One region of the Brevibacillus choshinensis genome, then DNA from elsewhere that is predicted to be linked to it. Evidence: riboswitches for the same ligand, from Rfam matches in the RefSeq annotation. Region 1 holds a riboswitch; each other region holds the start of a gene.

Evidence for each region. Region 1 has a riboswitch for S-adenosylmethionine ahead of metH (methionine synthase). Riboswitches for the same ligand answer to the same signal wherever they lie in the genome.
Region 2: another riboswitch for S-adenosylmethionine. It lies ahead of JNE38_RS29330 (BMP family lipoprotein); the one in region 1 lies ahead of metH (methionine synthase).
Region 3: another riboswitch for S-adenosylmethionine. It lies ahead of JNE38_RS19675 (aminotransferase class I/II-fold pyridoxal phosphate-dependent enzyme); the one in region 1 lies ahead of metH (methionine synthase).
Region 4: another riboswitch for S-adenosylmethionine. It lies ahead of JNE38_RS26585 (2,3-diketo-5-methylthiopentyl-1-phosphate enolase); the one in region 1 lies ahead of metH (methionine synthase).

The regions. Positions count from the first base shown of each region.
Region 1 is NZ_CP069127.1:2,257,814-2,262,174, reverse strand. It holds gene metH (methionine synthase) at 1-1,456, opposite strand, end outside; SAM riboswitch class I at 1,693-1,793, opposite strand; gene JNE38_RS11540 (YjcZ family sporulation protein) at 2,004-2,105, shown strand; gene JNE38_RS11535 (hypothetical protein) at 2,362-2,856, shown strand; T-box leader at 2,899-3,139, shown strand; gene argS (arginine--tRNA ligase) at 3,208-4,361, shown strand, end outside.
Region 2 is NZ_CP069127.1:5,895,118-5,899,478, reverse strand. It holds gene JNE38_RS29340 (DUF3298 and DUF4163 domain-containing protein) at 1-279, opposite strand, end outside; gene JNE38_RS29335 (methyl-accepting chemotaxis protein) at 450-1,928, shown strand; SAM riboswitch class I at 2,004-2,115, shown strand; gene JNE38_RS29330 (BMP family lipoprotein) at 2,334-3,398, shown strand; gene JNE38_RS29325 (ABC transporter ATP-binding protein) at 3,495-4,361, shown strand, end outside.
Region 3 is NZ_CP069127.1:3,913,540-3,917,900, reverse strand. It holds gene JNE38_RS19690 (hypothetical protein) at 4-1,419, shown strand; gene JNE38_RS19685 (DUF5665 domain-containing protein) at 1,426-1,725, opposite strand; gene JNE38_RS19680 (pyridoxamine 5'-phosphate oxidase family protein) at 1,902-2,360, shown strand; SAM riboswitch class I at 2,447-2,572, shown strand; gene JNE38_RS19675 (aminotransferase class I/II-fold pyridoxal phosphate-dependent enzyme) at 2,666-3,829, shown strand; gene JNE38_RS19670 (trans-sulfuration enzyme family protein) at 3,826-4,361, shown strand, end outside.
Region 4 is NZ_CP069127.1:5,294,880-5,299,240, forward strand. It holds gene JNE38_RS26575 (anti-sigma factor) at 1-1,026, opposite strand, end outside; gene JNE38_RS26580 (sigma-70 family RNA polymerase sigma factor) at 1,010-1,498, opposite strand; SAM riboswitch class I at 1,730-1,884, shown strand; gene JNE38_RS26585 (2,3-diketo-5-methylthiopentyl-1-phosphate enolase) at 1,980-3,194, shown strand; gene JNE38_RS26590 (2-hydroxy-3-keto-5-methylthiopentenyl-1-phosphate phosphatase) at 3,191-3,865, shown strand; gene JNE38_RS26595 (methylthioribulose 1-phosphate dehydratase) at 3,869-4,361, shown strand, end outside.

The DNA.
Region 1 (4,361 bases):
GGTTCACCAAGATATCATAGGAGCGCTTGGCTACCTCCAGCTTCTTTTCACGAGTGACAGCCATACCGGCTTCCTCGATCGTCCCAACGACGACCGCAGCCCCGTATTTGTGGATCAGCGGCGCGACTTCCTGAAAGCGCTCCAGCCCATCCTCCAGGTTGATCGAGTTGAGGATCGCCTTCCCTTGGGAATAGCGCAATCCAAGCTCCATTACTTTCGCATCCGTGGAGTCGATCATCAGCGGCGCTTTTACCTTTTTCACGATGAATTGCAGGAATTTTTCCATATCTTCGTATTCATCCCGATCCGGGTCAGCCAGACAGATGTCGATCACGTGGGCACCGCGCTTCACCTGCGCGCGTGCGATATCGGATGCCTCTTCGTATTGACCAGCGGCAATGAGATCTCGGAATTTTTTCGAGCCGATTACGTTCGTGCGCTCACCTACGAGCAGCGGTCGATTGTCATCCTCGACATACACGACCTCAATTCCGGATACAGCACTGACAGGGGGAATCTCATGCGCCCGCGGCTGGCAATCCTTCAAGGCTTCTGCCATCGCTCGAATATGGTCAGGAGTCGTACCGCAGCAGCCACCGGCAATGTTCAGCCACCCCTGCTCGGCAAACGCCCGCATTTTCGCTGCAAGACCCTGAGGTGTCTCGTGATAATGCCCGTTTTCATCCGGAAGTCCCGCATTTGGATAGCAGCTGACGCCACACTGTGCGAGACTGGACAAGGTCCGCAGATGATCACGCATGAATTCGGGCCCTGTCGCACAGTTCAGCCCGACTGACACTGGTTTGAGATGCTCCAGTGAAAAATAGAACGCTTCGATGTTTTGACCCGCAAGTGTGGTCCCCATCGGCTCGATCGTCCCCGAAAGCATGACGGGCAGCTCGGTGTTCAATTCGTCAAAGGCTTTGCGAATTCCGATTCCTCCCGCCTTGACGTTCAGCGTATCCTGAGAGGTCTCCAGCAAAAGGACGTCTGCGCCTCCGATAATCATCCCTTTCGCTTGGCGGTAATACGACTCGACCAGCTCTTCAAACGTGACACCGCCTGTCAAGGAAAGCGTCTTGGTGGTCGGCCCCATCGATCCTGCTACGTAACGCGGCCATTCCGGGGTCGAGTACGCATCCACCGCTTCTTTTGCCAGTCGTGTAGCCGCGATGTTAATTTCGAGGTCTTTGTCCGCAACGTCGTATTCTGCCAGAACCACTGAAGTAGCCCCGAACGTATTCGTCTCGACGATGTCTGCTCCGGCCTCCAAATACTTCTCATGAATGCCGCGAATCACGTCCGGTCTCGTCAGGTTCAACAATTCATTACATCCGTCGTACTCCTCACCGCCGAAGTCATCGGCAGTCAGGTTTGCCTGTTGCAGCATGGTTCCCATTGCACCATCGAGAATCAGAATTTTCCGGGAAAGCTGCTCGCGAAAAGTTGGTTTCATCAGCTTGCTCCTTTTTGGCTATCCTTCGCCATTTCATCCATTTCGTTTATTCGGTCGTGGAAAACCTGGCCTTGCCCAGCCTTGATGCGGCAAAGCCTTCGTACCCAGAAGGCACAAGTCTCGCTATGTTGCGCATATACGCGTAGGAAAATGGAGCGTTTCCTAGCTGAACAAAAAAATCCCCTTCTTTGAAAAGAAGAGGATTTGTCCGCGGAATGCAGTTGCACTTGGCCATCCTCTCATCTTTCAAAGCCGTAGCTTTGCTGGAATTGGCACCGGATTTCTACCGGTTGCCGAGGCTTCATCAGGCCAGTCCCTCTGCCTCTCTGGATAAGAGTCGTTCATCAATATGAAGTTGATTTGCAACTTTGTTGATGTTTGCAAGTATCTTATCACCCCCCTGTCTCTTCGTCAATTGAGAATTTGTCTAATATTAACTGTTGTCCAAAAAGCCAGCGCCCATTTTTCGGTGAGCTGGTCATCCGCCCACGCCAACCTGTGCGTTCGTGTATAGACTAGAGCATAACGGAAAGGAGGGGAAACAAAGATGAGTACATCTTTCTGCGGCGGTTTCTTCGGTGATAATTTCGCATTAGTGCTCGTACTGTTTATCCTGCTGGTAATTGTTGGGTGTTCCTGCGACTGCTAGTCAGTCGCCTGCGTAAAGAAAAGGGCCTGGAGCCTTTGTCTCCGGGCTCTTTTGCATGCCCAAAATCTTCGTTCGTTGTCACTCTCCGAGGCATTTGCTATACTGTATGAATGAGAAAACCTGGCTGCGCCAAGCTTTTGCAACCAAAGAGCACAGGCCTCGCCTCTGTTAACACATATACCGGATGAGAGCCTTTCCATTCTTATCTGTACAAAAAATGTATCGCGGCTTGGCAATACTAAAGGAGCGAACTGCTGTGGACACACTAGATGCCCGTGAAAAAGACGAATTTCTGTCCTCTCTCGAAACGATCAAGGAACTTGCTCATAGTGAATTCGAAACCTATTCGATCGTGAAAAACAGGGAGACGGGTGAACATTTTTTGCGTTACTTCCTCTCCCACATCAATCTTTCGGAGGGTGGACGACGGGATGATTACGATCACTTCATGCCCCTCGACTCCGATGATGTCCTGGGCTTGATGTTTGGAGACCAACCGTACCAATTTCCGGATCATTGGCGCAATCCTTACCTGCGCAGCGGCAATGACAACCGACTCATCCCTTTCGACCCGACCGAGAACTACGATCTGGAAGAAGAAGCTGCCGCTGAACTGGCCATGCTGGAGCAGCTGGAGCAATTCAAGCAGCAATGGATGAATGCCGAAAACATGAGCGCCGAAGAAAAAGAAAAATTGACCAAGCAATACTTCGCCCAGCTAGACAAGATTTTGCAAAAACCGGAAGAGTAAGTTGCACGACAGGTACAACACCAGCTATAATGCTAGAGAATAGATGAATCGTTGATGAGGAAAGTACTCCATGCAAAGAGCTTGTAGCGAGTCGGGGTTGGTGTGAGCCCGATGCCGGACCATGGAAGGAAACGCACCTCGGAGATGCGTCCTGAAAATCCAGCCTCGTGCGGATTGTGTAGGGAAATGCCGGGACTGCCCGATACAGCAGATGAAGCGGTTTTTGCCTTCGGGCAGAAACAACAGGAGTGGCACCGCGGGAGCACAACCTCTCGTCTCTTTTTTTCAGGAGACGCAGAGGTTTTTTTATTTGGGGCACTCAACCTTTTTCCAATCAGAAAGGAGATTCACATGAGCTACAAACACCAAGTGGCGGAGAAAATCGCCGACGCCCTCGCACAGCAGGGTGTAGAAAACTTTCCAAAAGAAACCGTATACGGCATGTTGGAGACACCTCCAAACCCGGCAATGGGAGATATCGCTTTCCCATGCTTCCAATTGGCAAAAGCACTGCGCAAGGCACCTCCCATGATCGCGGCCGAGCTGGCAGGACAGATCAGCGGCGCTCCCCTGCGCGAATCGACGGCAGTGGGTCCTTACGTCAACCTGTTCCTCGACCAGGCCGTTGTGGCAGAGCAAGTCATCGGAGCTGTCCTCTCCCAAGGAAGTGCTTACGGAGACAGTCATGTAGGCCAAGGCCGCAAAGTGCCGATCGACCTCTCCTCTCCGAACATCGCAAAGCCATTTTCCATGGGGCACTTGCGCTCGACCGTCATCGGGAATGCCATCGCCAACATCATGGAAAAGCGTGGCTACCAGCCAGTGCGCATCAACCATTTGGGTGACTGGGGTACGCAGTTCGGTAAGCTCATCGTTGCTTACCGTCTGTGGGGTGACGAAGAGAAGGTAAAAGCAGAACCAATCAAGGAGCTGCTGACCCTCTACGTGCGTTTCCACGACGAGGCTAAAGAAAATCCTTCCCTCGAAGACCAAGGGCGTGAGTGGTTCAAAAAGCTCGAAGACGGGGACGAGGAAGCACAGCATCTGTGGAAATGGTTCCGTGACGAGTCGCTCAAAGAATTCATGAAGATTTACGACCTGATGAACGTCTCCTTCGACTCCACCAACGGCGAAGCATTCTACAACGACCAGATGGATCGCGTCGTGACCTTGCTGGAGGAAAAAGGATTGCTGACCGAATCCGATGGCGCCCTGGTCGTGAGCCTGGACGAGTATGACATGCCGCCTTGCCTGATCAAAAAATCCGACGGCGCTACGCTGTATGCTACTCGCGATTTGGCTGCCGCCCTGTACCGTCACGAAACCTATGATTTCGCCAAAGCCGTGTATGTCGTAGGGAATGAGCAGCGCCTCCACTTCCAGCAGCTGTACAAGGTGCTGGAAAAAATGGGGTATGAATGGTCCCGCGACATGCATCACATTCCATTCGGCATGATGCTCAAGGACGGCAAGAAAATGTCTACCCGCAAAGGGAAAGTCGTTCT
Region 2 (4,361 bases), 2.5 Mb from region 1:
TGCCATTTGCGGCGTATAGGCATAGTTGGTGAGAGTGGCGCTGACGATGCCGCGTTGGTTGTTTTTGATCTCGTAGGTGCCTTGCATCTGGGTATTTCCCTGGACCTGGACTCTCTGCTGCTCGTGAATGAGGCCATGGACGGTTTGCAGCAGGGAACGGTTGATTTGCTGCTCAGCCTGGTGGTTGGATAGTCCGGACAGCTGAGGGTAGTAGATGGTGGTGGAAGGATTCTTGATCGTACGCGTCAAGATCGTGACGGGTAAACGGTTTAATTCCACTTTTTTCGTCCTTTCCATTCAAAAGATAGGTATCTGTCGTATCAGCGTATTCCGATTTGGGCGAAGTGGTTTCTACCGTTCGCAGTTTTTTCACAGATAGAGGAACATTTCTCCATCTATAATGAGAAAAGAATCCGATATTACCAATAGAGGGCAAGGAGGGATACAGGATGATTCAGCTGGTGAAGGGTACCTTGACCAACAAGGAAGGCTTCATGATTTTTGTTCTATGGAATCATTTATGGATGGCCGGGCTGATTGCATTCCAGGAAAATGTGAACTTCTGGTTCGTCAGTTCGTTAGGGTTGCTGGTGACCTTGATCGTATCGCCGTATTATTTCATCCGCAAAGACAGCGCCGTTATTCGTTATCTGGTTGCAATTGGACTCATGTTTTATGCCATCTCTTTCGATCATTTTAGCTCGTACCAGGAAATAGCGTTTCTGGCATTTATCATCATGGGATTTTTGGCAGCCTACTTAGACTGGAAGCTGGTCGTTTTTGCGGGAATCACCGAGATCATTGTCACGTTAGTGGGCTATTACACCGGAACCTACCAGATATTTACCGGGAATTTCAACGCAGTCAATCTCGAGGTGAGAATCGTAGCCATCCTGATGATGATGGCGGCGGTGACGTACCTCTGTCTGGCAGGACAAGCCTCGCTTAGAAAAGCAAACACGGCAAGAAAAGAAGCCGAGGAAAAAGAGCAGCGACTGGCTGAGATGCTGGGACACATCAAAGTGATGACCGAGCAGCTCGACCGTACAACTGAACATGTGCATGAACATGCCGAGGGAACCAAGCGCAACACGGACGACATGATGATCGCCTTCAAGGAAGTCGCCACTGGCATGGAGTCTCAGGCAAACTCCACCGTAAAGATCGAGGAGGAAGTGCAGTCGATCGATCAGGAAATTGTCGAGGTGACTACTCAGGCGAACGCGATGAAGATCGAATCCGACCAGAGCAATTTGCGTCTGGCGGAGAGCATCGGGATGATGAACGAGCTATCCCAGCAGATGGAACAAATCGTTCAGGCCGTCACGATTGCAGCTTCGACAATCCACCAGCTCAATCGCCAAGCCAATCGCGTAGAGGAAATTGTCGGGGCGATCAACCAGATTGCCACACAGACCAATCTGCTGGCGCTGAATGCAGCCATCGAATCGGCGCGGGCTGGTGAGCATGGACGAGGCTTTGCAGTCGTGGCTGACGAAGTGCGCAAGCTGGCTGAGCAAAGTGCCACTGCGACGCAGGAAATCACCGAGATCTTAAAATCCCTCCATCAGGAAAGCGAAAATGCTGTCCAACAAATCAGCACGGGAGAGGGATCTGTCGCCAAAGGGCAAGAGCTGGCAGTCAAAACCGTCGCATCGATCGAAGCCGTACGCGCAGGGATGGTTACCTTCTTGGCTGCGGCAGAGCATGTTCGCTCCAGCATGGACAGAGTAAAAATGCGCTCAGGGGAAGTAGCGGCTGAGATGTCTACCATTACAGCCGTTACGGAGGAGTCGGTAGCCAATCTGGAGGAGCTGTTCGCTACTGCGGAAAATCAGCATCAAAAGGTGCGGGAAATCACAGAGGAGCTGGGAGAGCTGAACGCGTTGTCCCATCGCCTCCAGCAGACGTTTCATGCAAAGGATTAGAGGGAATAGAAATAATAATTGCATTTTTGTTTCGTTCTGCTAGAATTGATTTAATTAAAATCCTATCAAAATACTACCTTATCTAGAGCGGCGGAGGGACTGGCCCGATGAAGCCCGGCAACCACTGTACATGTACAGACTGGTGCCAATTCCTACAAGACAGGGAGAATGTCTTGGAAGATGAGGAAGAGGACCGTTCCGGACGTAAACTCTTCCTCAGGGAAGAGTTTTTTATTTGTCTAGCGCAAGTGAAAAAGAGAAAATGCGACAGCAAAAACGAACGATAACTGTATTTTTTTGTGAAATGTACGTAATTTATATTGATTTTTTGGTATAAAAACCGTACATTACATATGTGAATAGATAAAAACGAATTTAGAGGCTCTAGATAGAGAGGGGTACACCATGAAGAAACTATTGTTGGCTTTGACCACATTCGCCGTACTGGCAGCTGGATGCTCGGCGGGAGGCAGCTCTCCGACAGGAGGCAGCTCTCCGGCAGGAGGCAGCGCTCCTGCTGAAAAAGCAGAAGGACAAGCAGCAGGACAAGAGGGAGCGGCGAAAAAACGCATTGCCCTGATCCTGCCGGAGAAAATCGGTGTCAACCCGTTCTTTCAACAAATGGATGAAGGTGCCAAGAAAGCCGGCCAGGAGTTTGGCGCAGAAGTAAAAAGCATCGAGTCTACGGACCATGGAGCGATCGAGGAAAATCTTCGCGTCGCAGTGGCAGAAAATTATGATCTGATCATCACTTCTTCGTTTGAAGCAGAAGATGCGCTGAAAAAAGTAGCGGCAGAGAATCCGGATCGCAATTTTGCGATTATCGATACCGTAGTTGATTTGCCAAACGTCCGCAGCGTTACCTTCCGTGAGCAGGAAGCTGCCTATCTGATGGGGGCGGCTGCTGGACTGGCTACCAAAACCAACAAAGTCGGCATGGTCGTAGCGATGGATATTCCTCTCCTGAAAAAATGGACAGGTGGATTCCAAGAGGGGATGAAGGCGACAAATCCGAACGCGGAGTTCCTCGTGAACTACGTGGGCAGCTTCTCTGACCCGGCAAAAGCGAAAGAGCTGGCTTTGCTCCAAGCATCCAAAGGCGCCGACATCATTAACGGTGCGGCAGCGGTTGGCGATCTGGGCGTGTTTGAGGCAGCGAAGGAAAAAGGCTTCTACACTTCTGGTCAAGACGTAGACCGTACATCCATCGATCCCGCTCACATCGTGCTCTCTCAGCTGAAAGGCACCGATGCGGCAGCGTACGAAACCGTGAAGTCCTTTGTCGAAGGCAACCTGAAGCCAGGTGTAGTGACCTACGGATTGAAAGAAAAAGGCGTGGGTGTAACCTATGTGACCCACGAGAGCAAAACGCCGCTGAACCCGTTCATCGGCCAAGAAGTGATCGATAAAGTGAAGGCTATCAATGACGAGATCGTAGCAGGCACACGTAAAGTTCCTGACTCGTTCTAATAGCTGGCAGCACTCGTGCATTTAGGTGACCGACTACAGCTGTGTAGTCGGTCGCTTGTGTATTCGGGAGGAACGTGAAAAGAAGGAGGAGCGGGAATGGCGCATCGCTTGGAAATGAAGCAGATGACCAAGAAGTACGGAGAATTTACGGCCAACGATCAAGTGTCCTTCACCCTGGAAGCAGGCGAGGTCCATGCCATCGTCGGGGAGAACGGAGCGGGAAAAACGACACTGATGCGCATGCTGTACGGGATGGAGCAGCCGACAGAAGGCGAGATTCTGCTGAACGGCAAGCCGGTCGCATTCCGAGGGCCGAACGACGCGATTCGGAACGGCATTGGCATGGTGCATCAACACTTCATGCTTTTTGGAGATTTTACGGTAGCGGAAAACATTGTGATTGGGTACGAACCCAAGCAGGCGGGATTCTTCCGGCGCAAGGAAGCGGTAGAAAAGGTGCGTGCCTTGAGCGAGGAGTACCGAATCCCCATCAATCCCCTGACACAGGTGTCCGCTTGCTCGGTCGGCGAGCAGCAGCGTGTAGAGATTTTGAAGGTGCTCTACCAAGGGGCGGAAATTATCGTGCTGGACGAACCGACCGCTGTGCTTACTCCTTTGGAAGTCAAAGATTTGCTGCAGACGATCCGGAATCTTGCAGCGAGCGGGAAAAGCGTCATCCTGATTACGCACAAGCTGCAGGAGGTCATGGAAGTAGCGGATCGGATCACCGTGCTGCGCGGAGGACGTGTGACCGGGACCGTTTCCCAAAGCGAGACCAATGTCGACGATCTGGCGAGGCTGATGGTGGGCAGGGAGCTGGAGGAGCTGAGCCAGCGGGTCCCATTGGAAGGCAAAAGGCTGCTGCACGTGGACCGGGTGACGATGCGAGAGAAACAGACGCTGCTGGATCATGTCAGCTTCTCCATTCACCATGGGGAAATCGTGGGGATCGCAGGTGTATCT
Region 3 (4,361 bases), 1.7 Mb from region 1:
AGGATGAAAAAAATAATCATGAAAAGGCCCGTACTAGCGGTTGTTGCTGCAGTAGGCATCATTGGGGGAGTTACTCCGATCCTTGCGAATGCCAGTTCGTTTGGGTCGCCGAGTGCGACAAAAGTGGTCATGAACGAGGAAGGGAAGCAAGTTACCCGATACAACTTGAAAGAGTTGGCCAAAAATGATCCCGAGACGCTGAACTTGCTGCTCAAGACGCAGGCCGACCACTTGTACATTATTGTGGATGAAATCAAGCTAAACACAAAGCTGCAAACATACATGGAAGAGAACAAAGATGAGTGGGAGCGGATCTACAACCAATACTACAGCGACATTTGGCTGGAAGTCCGGTTCGCAGATGAAAAAGAGGAAATTGTCAGTGTCAGCGCTCAAACCCAGAGCAAAAAAGTGTACGTCAAAGGGATTGTGACCGAGGATGTCACCAAAATCGTCGTGAAAAAGCCGAACGGCGATAATATCGAGGTGGTCCCTACCAGTGAGCACTCCTTTACGGTGACCTTCCCTTCCCTGGACGTCTCAACGGAGCAATACGTGACGGTTAGCGCTTATGCTGGCACTGCCCTCGTCGACAGCGAAAAGGTAAAGGTCATCCCGCAAGCCGAAGAAGAAGCGGATATGATCATACATAACCTGGCTGTGCTCGATGCGAAAAAAGGAGAGCTGAAAGTCAAGGGAATCGTGAAGCTGGATGCAGACAAAGTGACGGTGACGTACAACGGAGTAAAAGCCGATGCAAAGGTGAAGAAGCTGTGGGATGGTGTGGGCAGCTTCAGCGTTACATTGAAAGAAGTCAAGTCCACGACTGGTAAAGCCACGATCGAGGTATATGAGAACGGCGAAAAGCTCGACTCTGACTCTATCGCAGTAGAAGTCGTAAACGCTCCAGACAAAGAAGCGGTAAAAACGTACGCAATCTCAGGAACAGCTGCCCTCGACCCGAAAAACAAGAGCATTCAGCTCAAAGGAACCGTAGTGGGCTGGTCCAAGAATAAGGGTGTTAAGCTGTTCGTTACAACACTGGATGGCAAAAAGCAAGAAGTGAAGCCAAATGACAAAGGGGAATACTCCCTGAAGCTGTCTATCAAGCAGGGTTCTTTCGATGCGCAAGCGGTTCGCCTCGAGCTGTATGTAGATGACAAGCTGGTCAAACAGGCTGACATGACGGAAAGCATCAAAAAGGCCATCACAGAGGCAATGGAGAACCAAGCGAACAAAGACGAAGACGATGATAAAAAAGACAAGAAAGATAAAAAAGACAAAAAAGTAAAAGAGAAGCACGTACCAAACGGGAACGCGTACGGATATTGGAAAAAGCAAGGGGAGTGGAATCAACACGGCCAAGATGATGACGACGACAATGACCGTGATGACCACGACGAGGACGAAGACAACTAAGGATCGTTACGGCTGATTATAGGGCTGCACGTAATCCACGAGCTCCTTTATGTAGTCTCCAATGATCGGTATGGATAAAAATTGAGTTAAAAGCGAACCAAGCAAGGCAAGCACGAGAGCAGTCCCAATAGTAAGGCCCAGACCCCGGGCAAGACCTGCGAGGAAATTAATCCAGAGCAGCTTGCGCGGGGCTGTGTAATTTTGCACGATATCGGCTAAACGAATATCTTCCATGAACATGGCGATTTTATCCATGCGTTCATTGAGCTTGCGGACTTCTTCGATTTCTTTCATCAACTGCTCCATTTGGACCAACAGGCGGTCAGTAGGGGACACACGACAAACCTCCGTTTCGGATCAAGTTTATCTCTATTACCCAGTTTAGGGAAAAAAGAAATGAGAAGCAAGGAACCGGAAGCGTTGCCTATCGCCCAGCAGGGGGGTACAATATACGTACAAATCGTACTCGAGGAGGCATCGGAATGGCAGAAACCGTTTCCCAATCCCTGTCGGAAGAATTGTTTGAGCTTTTGCAGAAAGAGCGCTTTGTTACCCTGGGAACGATCGATCATGAATCGGGCTCTCCAGCGCTCAGTTCCTTGTCGTGGACGTATGCGGCAACCGTTGATACCATTCGTTTTGCTGTCGATAATCGCTCGCGGATTCTGGCCAATATTGCCAAGGAGCCGCAGGTGGTATTGCATCTGATCGGTGCGGGTTCGTCCTTTGCCATCAACGGTCGTGCCGCGGTAAAAACAGAGCGGCTGGAGGGTGTGCCGCTGAAGCTGGCGATGGTCGAAATCAAGATCGAAGCGGTCCGGGACATCATGTTTTACGGCTCCCGCATTTCCGTTGAGCCGCAGTATGAAAAAACGTACGACAAGAATGCAGCGGCCAAGCTCGACAATCAAGTGATGGAAGCCTTGAGAAACGCAAATTGATGCGGATGTCTTCCCAGTGGAAAATCTTGTTGACAAGGCAGTGATCCATCCATTAGTATTAGGATCAATCAAATTGAATAGCAATCTTCTTATCCAGAGAGGCGGAGGGACTGGCCCGATGATGCCCGGCAACCAATCACCTGTACGGTTTACGTTACAGGGAGATAATGGTGCTAATTCCTGCAGAGTTATCAAACTCTGAAAGATGAGAAGGTCTTGCTTACGGCGACGTAAACAAAGCCTTCTTTCAGACGAAAGGGGGCTTTTTTCATGCCCCTCGTACACTATGGAGGGAGAGAAATCAGATGCATTTGGAGACGAAACTAGTTCAGGCGGGCGTGGGAAAAGACGAAACAACAGGGGCCGTTAACTTTCCGGTCTACTACTCAACAGCTTATCGCCATCCTACTTTGGGGGAAAGCACAGGATTTGATTACACTCGGACTGCGAATCCGACGCGCACGGTCTTGGAAGAGACGATCGCGAGCGCGGAAGCGGGGGACGGAGGGTTCGCGTGTGCGTCAGGCATGGCTGCTATCCATACGGTCATGGGGCTGTTTTCCCAAGGAGATCATCTGATTGTCTCACTGGACCTGTACGGGGGAACCTACCGGCTGTTCGAGCAGGTATTGTCCCGTTATGGACTTTCGTTTAGCTATGTCGATCTGCGTGATCTGGAATTGGTGGAGCAGGCAGTGAAGCCACAGACCAAAGCCATACTCGTGGAGACTCCGACGAATCCGCTGATCCAAATTACCGACATCGCCGGCGTGGCGAAGATCGCAAAGAGTCATGGCCTGCTGACGATTGTAGACAATACCTTCATGACCCCGTATTGTCAACGCCCACTTGAGCTCGGAGCAGATATCGTCCTGCACAGCGCCACCAAATATCTGGGTGGACATAATGACGTGCTTGCCGGTTTGATCGTGACAAAAGGACAAGAGTTATCGGAAAAAATCCGTTTTTTGCACAATTCGATCGGGGCCGTATTGGGGCCGCAAGACTGCTGGCTTCTCTTGCGCGGGATGAAGACGCTGGCACTGCGCATGGAGCGCCATCAAGCGAATGCATTTGCTGTCGCAGCCAAGCTGCGTGAGCATCCTGCTGTAACAGAAGTCTTTTACCCGGGCCTGTCTGAGCACCCAGGTCATGATATTCAGCAAAAGCAATCGAATGGTTACAGCGGGATGGTTTCCTTCCGTGTACGATCAGCTGATCAAGTAAAGCCTTTCCTGAAAAACCTGCGCATCGTTTCGTTTGCGGAAAGTCTGGGTGGCGTAGAATCGCTGTGTACATACCCGGCGACGCAGACACACGCCGATATCCCGGCTGAGATTCGGGAGTACGTAGGTGTCTGTGACCGGCTGCTCCGCCTCTCCGTAGGGATTGAACATCCAGACGACCTCATCGCGGATTTGTGCGAGGCGTTGGATGCGAGCCTGACGGTTGGAGGGAATGTGCGATGAATTTTGCTACAAAAGTGCTGCATGGAACATCGTGCTTTGATTCGGTCACAGGCGCGTCGTCCGTTCCGATCTATCAGGCGTCCACCTTTCATCAGGCTGATTTGGACCGCCCGACTACGTTTGATTACGCCAGATCCGGAAACCCTACCCGTCAAGCCTTGGAGGACGCCATTGCCGGATTGGAGGGGGGAGAGCGCGGTTTCGCTTTTGCATCCGGCATGGCAGCGATCTCCAGCGTGTTCATGCTTTTCTCGGCGGGGGATCATGTAGTCGTGGCAGAGGACGTGTACGGAGGGACATTCCGCTTCTTGACGAGAGTATTGTCTCGGATGGGGATTACCGTGACGTTTGTAGACGCGACCAAACTGGAAGAAGTCAGGGCGGCCATTCAGCCATCGACACGTGGTATTTATCTGGAGACACCTTCAAACCCTACTTTGAAAGTGACAGATCTCGCAGCAGTCTGTCAAATCGGAAAAGAGCATGATTTGTTGGTCATTGTGGACAATACATTCTTGACGCCATATTACCA
Region 4 (4,361 bases), 3.0 Mb from region 1:
ATACGCGTATCGCTGAGCGATTTTCGGATCCTGATGAGCAACCAGATTGGTGCCGATGCTGCGAGTCAAGCGATCATGCTCGGTGAGGTATTTCATTTCCGCCAGGAAGGCTGCGGCTCGCCTATCTCCTTCTCCATTCACGCGTATCGGGCTGTCGCCGTAATCCAACACCCGTTCGGAAAACCCCCATACATCTCCGGCCGACAGCAGGAGATTGCCGCTCTCGTGCTCTGATTCATCAAGCTCGACTCCCGTGTCTACGGCAAACCATACCGTGTCCGCATTGTGCGAGAACACGTGCTGTGATATCCGTTTGTTGTATTCTTCGTACGTGATTGGGTGATCAAAAGAAATGGCAAGCTGGCTCACTGTTCCCTCTGGCAGCTTGTTCATCGCATTCCATGCAGGGGTCCGCAGATAAGCCGTCTCCTCCTCGGTCATCTTCTCATCAGTCGGATAGCGGAAAAACAGCTTGGTCTCCCGGATTCCGTTTGCCCATTTCGGTTCGGCATGGATACTCCACAAGATGTTGGTATTTTCGAAGAACCCGATATTCTGCTGCTCTGCACCCACTTGCTCACGCAGTTCCATCTTGATCTGCCCATACAGCCCTCCGACCTGCGATCCGCTGCTACCCGCGCTGACACCAGGCTGAGTGAAATTGACCATGTCCCTGGTGACCCGGAACAGATCATCGTACATCCATGAGCCGATCCATCCATTCGCAATGGTCGCAGCAACTCCAAGCACAAAGAAAATGCCGAATGTATAGGCAGAATTGGTCAAGCGCATCTTCCACTTTCCCCGGCGGATGATCGACCGCTGTTGTTTTTCCGTAAGGGTCTCTGCCTGTTGCAACAATGCTTCCCCGTCTGATTCTCCCAACAGAAGCCGTTCGAGTCGACTCGCATATTCTTCGTCGTCCGCTATCTCATCCCTGATCTTCTGCGCCTCTCTTTCGTCCAGTTCTCCCCTCAAATAAGCCAGCAGCTTTTGTTCCCGGCTATCATCACTTTGGTTCGTCATCGACTTCTTCCCTCCACATCCTTCGCATCTTTTGCCTTCCCCGGAACAGTGAGCGCTTGACATCCGCCAGATCGATTCCGAGCACATCGGCAATCTCCGCATAGCCAAACTGCATGGCGGACAGTAAAATGACTTGTTTTTGCTTTTCTGGCAGCCGCTCCAGAGAAAGCTGCGCCGATTCCCACATCTCCTTGCGAACCATCGCGTCTGCCGGATCGACTGCCTGCGCATCTACCCGCTCCGGAATTTGCTCGGTAAGCTGCACGGGCCTTTTCACCCGCTTGCGATGCCAATCGACAAAGGCATGGTATGCCACCTTGAATAGCCAAGGCCTCACTTTTTCCCCGTGAAAATCGTCCAGTGACGAAAAGGCGCGGAAAAAGGTCTCCTGCGTCAGGTCCTCTGCCTGTCTCGCGTCCCGGGTCAGCCGGAGAAGATAGCGATAGATATCGTTCACGTGCAGGCGATACACGTCCTCCAATCCTACTTTCCCAACGGTTCCACACCCTTTCGTTACATACCACGCATTTCGCTGGAAAAAGTTTCACCTCGCCGCTCCATTTTTCTCTACACTTATGTGCAAACCAGAATTACCCAGGGTGTTTTATCCAATTTTCCTCATTAAAAAACAATTTGACTCCCGCTTCTGAACGTCATATCATGAAAATATCGCACACACATCACATTCGTGTGAACCACATAACTCTTATCGCGAGCTGGCTGAGGGACTGGCCCTATGATGCCCGGCAACCGGCGCTACTCTATCTAATCTAGAGGGCGAAACGGTGCTAATTCCAACGGATGAGAGTCGAGACGGGGAGATGTTCCCTGTCTATCGACGAACCCGAGAGATGAGAGGAGACGAAGACGCTCTTATAGTCGACAACCGCCTCCCTGATCGCCGGGGAGGCTCTTTTATTTTCCCGATCTACAAAGGAGGATTAGTCCTAGCAATGAGTGAGCACCGTATCCTCGTTACCTATTTGACGCAAGCAAAGGACCTGAACAAAAAAGCGGAATCGATCGCTGTAGGGATGACCGTCGGTTCCTGGACGGAATTGCCTGCCGCCAAGCAAGCCGAACTGAAACCCTACCTGGGCGAAGCCGTCAGCGCAACTCCATTGGAAGTTTTGGAAAATGGGGAAACGCGCGGCCTGATCACCGTGAGCTACCCGACACGCAACTTCACCAATGACATCCCGTCCCTTTTGACTGGCATTTTCGGCAAGCTTTCCATGGACGGAAAAATCAAACTGATCGACATCGAGTTTCCGGACTCGTTCCTCGGTACATTCCCGGGTCCGAAATACGGCATTGAAGGGCTGCGCGGACGTCTCGATGCGCACGACCGCCCCCTTTTGATGAGCATCTTCAAATCGTGCCTCGGCCTTCCGTTCGATGATTTGAAGACGCAATTCCGCGCTCAGGCATTAGGCGGCGTTGACCTGGTCAAAGATGACGAAATTTTCTTTGCGGATGAACGCGCTCCTTTCCTCGAGCGGATCAAAGCGTTTAAACAGATCGCGATCGAGACCGAGGAGCAGATCGGCAAGCCCGTTCTCTACGCGGCAAACTTGACCGGACCTGTAAACGAACTGAACGAAAAGGCGAAGCGTGCCGTAGAAGCAGGTGCCGATTGCCTGTTGTTCAACGTATTGGCATTTGGCTTCGATGCCCTGCACCGACTCGCGGCCGCCCCGGACGTACACGTTCCGATCATGGCTCACCCTGCTTTGGCCGGAGCGTATTATCCATCGCCCGATTACGGCATCGCGACCCCTCTCTTGCTCGGCAAACTGATGCGCATCGCCGGGGCAGACCTGGTTCTGTTCCCATCTCCGTACGGAAACGTTGCCTTGGACAAAAACGAAGCCCTGGGGCTGGCAAAGAATCTGACAGCGCCACTGGATGGGATTCGCCGTTCATTCCCGGTCCCTTCCGCAGGCATCCATCCGGGACTCGTGCCACAGCTGTTCGCTGACTTCGGATTGGATCAGATCGTCAATGCCGGCGGCGGCATCCACGGCCACCCAGGCGGTGCCACTGCAGGGGCACAGGCATTCGTCGCCGCGATCCGAGCAGTGACAGCAGGCCAAACCTTGCAAGAGGCTGCAGCTGCTTCCCCCGAGCTCTCCATCGCCCTCGAAAAGTGGGGTGGCGGACGATGAGCAAGAAGCTCGTACTGTTCTGCGATTTTGACGGAACGATTACCGAGAAGGACAACATCGTGGCCATTGTCCGCAAGTTTGCGCCCCCCGAGTGGGAAGCGTTGACCGAGCAGATTCTTTCGCAAAAAATCAGCGTGCAGGAAGGAGTAGGGAAGCTATTTCAGCTCCTTCCCTCCTCCCTGCGCGATCAGATCGTCGACTATATCACGACGGAAGCGACTATCCGGCCGGGCTTTGCCGACTTCGTGCGCTACTGCCGGGAAGAAGGCATCGAGTGGCTGGTGACTAGCGGCGGCATCGACTTTTTCGTGGATCCGATCCTGGCTCCCTTCGATCTGAAGGACGTCCCGATCTACTGCAACGGCAGCGATTTTTCAGGCGATAAGATCACCATTACGTGGCCGCATTCCTGTGACGATCATTGCTCCAACGGATGTGGAATGTGCAAAACGACCATCATTCGCCGCTACGACCCTGCAACGTACTTCCGCGTGGTCATCGGGGACTCGATTACCGATCTGGCAGGGGCGAAAATCGCGGATTTCGTCATCGCCCGCTCGTTTCTCGCACAAAAGGCACAGGAGCTTGAGCTGCCTCACCAATCCTTTGCCACATTCCATGATGTGATCGCCATACTGCAAGATCTGAAACAACAACAGGAGGTCAGCTGATTTATGACAGCAACATTCGAACAACGTCTGGACGCGTTTCGCCGTCTGGATGACGTCAAAATGACGTTTGCCCGACGGGACTGGTTCCCCGGTACCAGCGGCAATCTTTCGATTAAAATAGAAAGTGAACCGCTGCAATTTGCGGTGACAGCCAGCGGCAAGGACAAAACCAAGCTATCCCCGGAAGATTATCTGGTGGTGGACAGAGATTCCCGCCCGGTGGACTCCACTTCGCTCAAGCCTTCCGCCGAAACACTGATCCACGCCGTGGTATACAAGAAGTTTCCGCAGGCTGGTGCCTGCTTCCACGTCCATACCGTGTGGAACAATCTGATTTCAGAGCTGTATTTTGGACAACGCGCCTTCTCTATACAAGGGCAAGAGCTGATCAAAGGTCTCGGCATCTGGGAAGAAAATGCAAGCATCACGGTTCCGATTGTTGAGAACTTTGCCGATATTCCGACCTTGGCTGCCGCTATCGAGAAAGTGATTACCC